Regions from separate parts of the Pseudoalteromonas sp. Z9A5 genome, predicted to be linked through region 1. Evidence: predicted binding sites of a transcription regulator. Region 1 holds the regulator's gene; the other holds the start of a gene.
What was found. The regulator sigma-54, encoded in region 1, starts transcription at its own class of promoters, with help from an activator protein. The targets are predictions, from matches to a motif close to GTTGGCACGNNNNTNGNNT.
Positions count from the first base shown of each region.

Region 2: the regulator sigma-54 is predicted to act here: its motif matches at 1,928-1,946, upstream of GQR56_RS01360 (DUF1328 family protein).

Region 1 covers NZ_WTLC01000009.1:18,516-23,033, reverse strand. Annotated here, with positions in the region: gene lptC (LPS export ABC transporter periplasmic protein LptC) at 1-351, shown strand, start outside; gene lptA (lipopolysaccharide transport periplasmic protein LptA) at 341-886, shown strand; gene lptB (LPS export ABC transporter ATP-binding protein) at 883-1,608, shown strand; gene GQR56_RS06530 (RNA polymerase factor sigma-54) at 1,678-3,177, shown strand; gene hpf (ribosome hibernation promoting factor) at 3,205-3,492, shown strand; gene ptsN (PTS IIA-like nitrogen regulatory protein PtsN) at 3,497-3,949, shown strand; gene rapZ (RNase adapter RapZ) at 3,969-4,518, shown strand, end outside.
Region 2 covers NZ_WTLC01000001.1:286,801-291,318, reverse strand. Annotated here, with positions in the region: gene oadA (sodium-extruding oxaloacetate decarboxylase subunit alpha) at 1-1,212, opposite strand, end outside; gene GQR56_RS01365 (OadG family transporter subunit) at 1,224-1,466, opposite strand; gene GQR56_RS01360 (DUF1328 family protein) at 1,987-2,160, shown strand; gene GQR56_RS01355 (hypothetical protein) at 2,219-2,410, shown strand; gene GQR56_RS01350 (YcxB family protein) at 2,544-3,011, shown strand; gene csrA (carbon storage regulator CsrA) at 3,063-3,254, opposite strand; gene GQR56_RS01340 (aspartate kinase) at 3,345-4,518, opposite strand, start outside.

The sequences.
Region 1 (4,518 bases):
GAGCTGTATCAACAGTTAGGCTTTACCTTTTTTGAAAAACCTATTTTCACTTTATATAACGAAAAGCAAACATGGCGCATCAATGCGGATGAAGCAACGTTGTATGAAGGTAAACAGTTAATTTTAGAGGGCAACGTAGTCGCTAAAAATCTAACTGACAACGCAATGATTGATAAGATCAATGCCGATAATATTCAAGTAGATATAAAGCAACTGACGATGCGCTCCGAACAGCCTGTCATTGTGACTGGACCTAACTTAAAAATCACCGGTAAAGGCCTCGAAGCCGATTTAAAAACTGAAGTGATAAAACTCATTAACCATACGCGAACCATATACTATGACCAATAAAATATTAAAATCACTTATTATTCCTACACTTATACTAGCCTTTAATAGTAATGCAGCAGAACAAAGTACACAACCTGCCGCTAATCAAATATCAATTAGTGCCGACAAACAAGAAGGCCAACTAAAAGCTAATGTAGGTATTTTTGAAAAAAATGTTGAAATTATTCATGGTAACCGTCGCATTACGGCTGACCGCCTCGAAGTGCATAAGCGTGACGAATTAGGTGATAATAAACAGTTATTAATTGCCACTGGCAGCCCTGCGTACTTTGAAGAAAAGCAAGATGACGGCACAATAATGAGCGCAAGTGCGAACGAAGTTCGTTACGATGTAGCTAAGCGTTTTTTAACACTTGTTGGCGATGCACAAGTATCGCAAGCTGGACAAAAAATTAACGCAAAAAGCATTACTTACGATATGCAGCAACAGCTTATTAGTGCTGAAAAAGACGAAAACTCTACCGATCGCGTTCATACTATTTTAGTGCCTATTGAAGCTACAAAAAGTAAAAAAAGCGATAAAGGTCAACCATGAGCACATTAAAAGCAGAGCTGTTAGCAAAAAGCTATAAAGGTCGTGAAGTTGTTAAAAATGTAGGTCTTGAGGTTAAGGCTGGCAGTATTGTTGGTTTACTTGGACCTAATGGTGCAGGTAAAACTACAACGTTTTATATGATTGTAGGACTTGTACCTAGCGACAAAGGTAAAATATCTATCGACGATAACGATATTACTCTTTTACCTATGCATAGTCGTGCTAGATTAGGCATAGGGTATTTACCACAAGAATCGTCAATATTTAGAAAACTGACTGTTTACCAAAATTTAATGGCTATTTTAGAAACGCGTAAATCGCTAAATAAACAAGCCCGAGAAGACACATTAAATAATCTATTGGATGAATTTAGCATTCAGCATATTCGTGATAGCCAAGGTATGGCTTTATCCGGTGGTGAACGTCGTCGTGTAGAAATAGCACGTGCACTTGCCGCCGATCCTAAGTTTATATTGCTAGATGAACCTTTTGCTGGTGTAGACCCAATTTCAGTATTAGATATTAAGAAAATAATAGAACATCTTAAAAACCGTGGGATTGGTGTATTAATTACCGATCATAACGTAAGAGAAACCCTTGATGTTTGTGAAAAAGCCTACATTGTTTCTCATGGGGAGCTAATTGCATCTGGCACTCCTGAACACGTATTAAACGATAAAACAGTACGCGATGTTTACTTAGGCGAGCAATTTAGGCTGTAACATTAACGCCATGTCTTTGAGCATCTGCTAGTATTAATTATAACAACATAAAAGGATTGTTAGAGATAAATGAGGCAATCATTACAGCTGCGCATGGGCCAGCAACTTACAATGACACCACAGCTGCAACAAGCAATTCGTTTGTTGCAACTCAGTACATTGGATCTCCAGCAAGAAATACAAGAAGCTCTTGATAGCAACCCGCTGCTAGAAGTTGAAGAAAACGACTACGCAGAAGATTCTGCTGGCAAAAATGAGCAAAAAGCTGATAACGATGACGTTACTGTTAGCGCATCTGCAGATGATGCTCCTAGCGAATACGAACAAGATAGTGGTGAAGCACTTGCTAAAGATACAGTAAGTGACGACATGGCTATGGATGTTAGCTGGGATGAGTACATGAGTGCTGCGCCTGCATCGTCATCAGGACCAATGCCTGAGGACGAGTCAATATACCAAGGTGCTTCAACCGAAACACTTCATGAGTACCTAATGTGGCAGTTACAATTAACGCCTTTTAGCCCTACTGATGAAGCTATTGCAATCGCTATTGTTGAAGCCGTAGATGATTCTGGTATTTTAACACTTAGCTGTGAAGAAATTTTAGAGAGCTTCAATCAAGAAAACGAAGATGATAACGAAGTCGAACTTGACGAAATTGAAGCCGTTTTAAAGCGTATCCAACTGTTTGATCCGGTCGGTATTGCTGCACGTAGTTTACAAGAATGTTTGTGTATTCAGCTTAACCAGTTTGATAAAGAAACACCTTACATTAATGAAACAAAAATGATCTTAACCGAGCATATTGATTTATTAGCTGCTCGTGACTATCGTACATTAATGAAAAAAACTAAGCTCAAAGAAGAAGAGCTTAAAGAAGTAATGACACTAATACATACTCTCAGCCCTAAACCCGCTGATACGATTGTTAGAGAAGAGTCTGAGTATGTTATTCCTGATGTGTCGGTTAAAAAAATTAAAGGTCGCTGGGTTGTAGAATTAAACCCAGATAGCATGCCTAAAATAAGAGTAAACAGCCAATATGCTGCAATGTCTCGTACCGTTAAATCGAGTGGTGATAGCCAATTTATTCGCTCACACTTACAAGAAGCAAAATGGTTTATTAAAAGCCTAGAAAGCAGAAACGACACATTGTTAAAAGTAACAAATTGTATTGTTAAGCAACAACAAGGCTTTTTTGAACACGGTCCAGAAGCCATGAAACCAATGGTTTTAAATGATGTTGCTGAAATGGTAGAAATGCACGAGTCGACTATTTCTCGCGTAACAACCCAAAAGTATATGCACACGCCACGTGGAATCTTTGAGTTAAAATACTTTTTCTCAAGCCATGTAAGCACCGAAAATGGTGGCGAATGTTCATCTACGGCAATACGCGCTCTGATTAGAAAATTAATCGCAGCAGAAAACTCAGCAAAACCATTGAGTGATAGCAAGATAGCGGATATATTGGCTGAGCAAGGAATTAAAGTAGCTAGACGCACGATCGCAAAGTACCGCGAATCTCTGGCTATTCCACCGTCAAATCAGCGAAAAAGTCTGATTTAAGACGCAAAAACAAAGAGGGTAACGCTTATGCAACTAAACTTAACTGGTCGTCACGTAGAAGTAACCGATTCACTAAAAGACTATGTAAACACTAAATTTGCGAAGCTAGAAAGACACTCTGATCATATTAATAATGTTCATGTCATTCTCGATGTAGAAAAATTAAACCAAAAAGCAGAAGCAACAATTCATGTCAGTGGTGCGGAATTATTTGCCTCTACTGAACATCAAGATATGTATGCCGCCATTGACTCGTTGATTGACAAGCTCGATCGACAAGTTATCAAACACAAAGAGAAGCTTGCTCGACACTAATATTATGAAACTAAGTTCACTTATATGTCAGGACTGCAGCAAAGCTGCGGTCCTTTTTAATAGTAAAAAAAGAATTTTAGAGTTTATTAGCGAACTTGCTCACAACAAGCTTCCTTACTTATCTCAACAAGATATTCTTAGCGCTTTACTAAGCAGAGAAAAACTAGGTAGTACAGGCATTGGTAAAGGTATTGCAATACCTCACGGACGAATGAGTGGCGTAGAAGAACCTTTAGCTTTAGTACTTGTTAGCGAAACACCTATTAACTTTGATGCGATAGATAACCGCCCTGTAGATATTTTTGTTGCACTCATCGTACCAGATGGTGATAACCAACAGCACTTAAAGACTCTAGCAACCATTGCTGATAAACTAAACGACAAAGAATTTTGTAAGCAGTTACGCTGTGCAAAATCAGATACAGAGCTATACCAAGTTATTGTTGATCAATCATAATTAATAAAAAAGGTGTTAAATGGAATTAATTATCATAAGTGGCCGATCAGGTTCTGGAAAATCGGTAGCTTTACGCGTAGTTGAAGACTTAGGTTATTATTGCGTAGATAATATTCCACTAAACCTGCTGCCTTCTTTAGTGCGAAGTGTCTCTGACAACTACGACAAAATAGCAGTGAGTATTGATGTTCGAAACTTGCCAAAAGAACAAGAACAGTTCAATGATATTTTTGAGTATTTACCTGGTTTTGCTAAACCAACGCTGTTTTATTTAGACAGCGAAGATCAAGTATTAATAAAACGTTTTTCTGAAACGCGACGACTACACCCTCTTTCTGTCGACTCATTGCCACTTGATTTAGCTATAAAAAAAGAAAAAGAATTACTTGATGTGCTAACAACCAGAGCTGATTTTATGATTGATACCAGCGAGTTAAGTGTTCACCAACTCGCTGAATCTATCAGAGAAAAAATACTTGGTAAAAAAGACAAACAGCTTATTGTTACTTTTGAATCATTTGGCTTTAAATACGGAATACCTAAAGAAGCAGATTATGTTTTTGATGCAC
Region 2 (4,518 bases), on a different contig from region 1:
TGCAATGTTATCTGCAGGGCGACAAGTAATAACCTCTGCTCCATCAAGTACACGCTCTTGTAGCTCTTTATTCATTGGTGCTGGTGTTAAGCCATATTCACCTTTTAATACACCAGCAGTTTCTTTAGTGATTGTTTTATAACGCTCACCGGTTAGCACGTTAAGTACTGCTTGAGTACCTACAATTTGCGACGTGGGTGTTACTAAAGGTAAAAAGCCAAGATCTTCACGTACACGTGGGATCTCAAGTAAAACCTCATTAAGCTTATCTGCCGCGCCTTGCTCTTTAAGTTGGTTTTCCATGTTTGTAAGCATGCCACCAGGTACTTGAGCTAGTAAAATACGACCATCAACCCCTTTTAAGCTACCTTCAAATGCCGCATATTTTTTACGTACATCTCTAAAGTAAGCCGCAATTTCTTCTAGGTGGTTTAAATCAAGGTCAGTATCGCGCTCGGTACCTTCAACTATCGATACAATCGTTTCAGTTGCGGTGTGTCCGTAAGTCATACTCATAGATGAAATAGCGGTATCAAGCATATCAATGCCTGCATCAATCGCTTTTTGATAAGTCGCAGTACTTAAACCTGTTGTAGCGTGGCACTGCATAGCAATAGGAACCGATACTGTTTCTTTAAGTGCTTTAATTAGTTTTTCAGCATCGTACGGCTTTAATAAACCCGCCATATCTTTAATACAAATTGAGTGACAGCCTAAATCTTCTAATTGCTTAGCAAGAGTTAACCACATATCAAGTGTATGAACAGGGCTTACAGTATACGAAATAGTACCTTGAGCATGTGCGCCTACTTTTATAGCCGCTTTAATCGCTGTTTCTAGGTTACGCACATCGTTCATTGCATCGAATATACGAAATACGTCAACGCCATTTTTATGTGCGCGTTCTACAAATTTTTCAACTACGTCATCAGCGTAATGGCGGTAACCTAATAGGTTTTGACCGCGTAATAGCATTTGCTGTTTAGTATTAGGCATCGCTTTTTTAAGCGCACGAATACGCTCCCAAGGATCTTCGCCTAAATAACGAATACACGAATCGAATGTAGCACCACCCCACGATTCAATAGACCAATAACCTGCATCGTCTAACTTGCTAGCAATAGGTAGCATATCGTCTAGGCGCATACGTGTTGCGAGTAATGATTGGTGCGCATCGCGTAATACCAATTCTGTTAATTTTAATTTAGCCATGTGTGTGCCCCTTATTTATTATTTGATTTGTACTGAGCAATGGCAGCACTAATAGCAGCGATGTGCTCATTTGGCACACCTTGAGATTTAAAAGACGGTGATTTAGCTGGTGATGCCTCTGGTTCGCTATAGCGCGTCACCAAATTAGACATAAGCGTTACTGCACCAATTAATATCGACAGAAATACAAACACCCCAACCATACCAGTTAGCATTAAGCTACCAGCCGTTGTGAGTAGAGCACCTATATCCATTTTTCTCCCCCTTGAAACCCATATCGAAAATAAAAAATCGATTTAATTAAATATTTATTCACTGAATAATAACAAAACTAGTCGCTTTGTCTACATCTTGTAAATTGGTAAAACCAATTAAACTATAAACAACATAACACTCAACTAATTTACATGCCATAACCCAGCAATCATGCGCTCTACAATACATACAAGAAATAACGACTATAGCTATTAGTTATATGGAAGTTGTTAATTAACTATTCAGCTTAATTAAAATAAACGTCAAACTTCAAAATAAACATAAAAACACACATCAATTGTTAATTGGTCTTACCAAGAATATTATTCTCAATGAATATTTACCAATAATTTGCAACAGTGTGAATAACTTACATAACAAAGCGTAAAAGTTACTAACTAGCCACTAACTTAAAACACAGTTAAAACGAATAAGCAATTGATATAAAAGAAAAATAAAATATGGCATGTAACTCGCATTAATAAATTTGAGCAAATTTGATAAACCAAGGAGAAAACAATGTTACGCTGGACAATTACATTTTTAGTTATTGCTTTAATCGCTGCAGTGTTAGGTTTTGGTGGCATCGCAGGTGCCGCAGCTGGTATAGCAAAAATTATATTTTTTATCTTTATAGTACTTTTAGTGATCTCATTAGTTTCAGGTGCACTACGTGGTAAATCACCCAGGTAGATAAAGCATTCAACTAACAAACACTGAAATTTAATAAACACTTACAAGGAATCACATTATGAATTCAACAACTGTAAAAGCAGCACTAATCGGTCTATTCGCAAGTTTTTTCATCATGGGTTGTGAAGACAACCATGCAGAAGATGCAGGTGAGCGTATTGATGAAGCAGTAACAGACGTGCAAAATAAAGTAGAAGACACGTGTGAAAATGTTAAAGAAGGCGTAAACGCTGAAGAAACTAACTGTTAATTCTTCTGGTATCGCTAAAAAAACGGCTTTCGGGCCGTTTTTTTGTGCCTGTAATAAAATCACTGACTATAAAGCTGCTCATTTAGAGATTAGCTTGTTAAAATAAAAAAAACGATACCTAAAGTAAGGCAATATGGCATTTACAACAACCTACACACTTGATAAACCCTACTTTTACGAGTGCTTTGATGAGTCACTCCCTTACAGTAAGCGCGCAAAACCTAAGTACTTTTTACTTGTACTACTCGTTGCGCTTGGTTTATTTGGCATTTATGGTTTAAACGATCATTACTTAGGATCTTTTATGATCATGCTGGGTGTACTTGAGTGCGTCGCTTTTTACTATCGCAGACCTTGGTGGGTAACTAGGCAAATGCTTAGCAGAGCATCTGGCTCTGAGGTAACACTTACTTTTGATGAAGACGGTATTAAGTCTGCTAATCATTACAAAAGCTTTCAATTAACATGGCAAGACATAAGCGAAGTAATAAATACGCAGCAAGGTATTATTATTAAAAATAAAAGTGGTATGCAGTACATTTCAAAACAAATACTTAGTCCAGAAACACTCGCTTTTATAAACAAAAAAACCACTCAATGAGTGGTTTTTTGATATAACTCAGTAAATTACTCAGTTATTTATACTTGTTGATTAAGCATTGCCCGGATTAGGGTTAGACTTTTCAGCTTGTATACGCATATAAATCTCTTCACGATGCACTGATACGTCTTTTGGTGCATTAACACCGATTCGAACTTGATTTCCTTTTACGCCTAAAACAGTAACGGTTACTTCGTCACCAATCATTAGGGTTTCACCTACTCGTCGAGTTAGTATTAGCATTCTATTGCTCCAATGTTCTAGTAAAAATTATAAGATTCCGCTAAACATTTTAATGAAAATTAGACTGAAAAGTAAGTAAAAACTCCCAAACTATCTATTTTCTGTTAAAAATGCCTTATGTAATGCACGAACTGCCAACTCTAGGTACTTTTCGTCTATCAAAACTGAAATTTTAATCTCTGAAGTAGAAACCAAAACTACGTTAATATTTTCTTGCGCTAATGCATCAAAAAATAAACTAGCGACACCAGAATGCGATTTCATACCCATACCAACGGCAGACACTTTTGCCACCGTTGTTGATCCACTAACATGTTGAGCACTTAACTGAGCTTTTTGCTCAGTTACTAAGTCAAGCGCTTGCAGATAATCGTTCAGGTGCACAGTGAAAGCATAGTCTATTTTTTCAAAGTTATGATTAACTTGATTAATCATATCTATTTCGATGCCATTTTCGGCAAAAAGTTTCAAAATTTTTGCAATATATTGTGTACCACTTGGCACACCTTTTACTTCAATTAAACATTCATCACGATTAAATGCAATTCCTGATACTACATTGCTTGGCATATCGCTTTCCTCAAAACTTATTAACGTGCCATCGTCAGGACTAAAACTAGAAAGTACCCTAAGTGGCATATTATGCTTTCCTGCAGCTTCTACTGAACGAATATGCAAAACTTTTGCCCCTAAACTTGCCAGCTCTAACATTTCAGCAAATGTAACCTGGCTTAATCGTCTTGCATTAGGTTCAACACGAGGGTCTGTAGTATATACGCCGTCAACGTCTGTGTAGATCTGGCACTCGTCAGCTTTTATAGCTGCTGCAATTTCTACAGCCGATGTATCAGTACCACCGCGTCCAAGCGTTGTAATGTTACCTTCTACATCACGCCCCTGAAATCCTGCAATAATAGCAATGCGATTATGTTCAAGTTCATGCTTTAAACGTGTTGCAGCAACATCTTCTATGCGGGCTTTACCAAACATGTTGTCGGTAAGAATATTTACTTGATCGGCTAATAGGCTTACAGCTGAATGCCCACGTTTAATAATAGCCATAGCCAATAGAGAAATAGAAACCTGTTCTCCGGTGCTAATTAGTACATCTAGTTCACGGTTACTCGGGCGAGTATCGATTTGCTTGGCGAGATTAATTAAGCGGTTGGTTTCTCCCGACATAGCCGAAAGCACTACAACCACTTGATGTCCTTGTTGTCTGGTTTTAACAACAAGGTCGGCGACTGCTTCAATTCGCTCTATT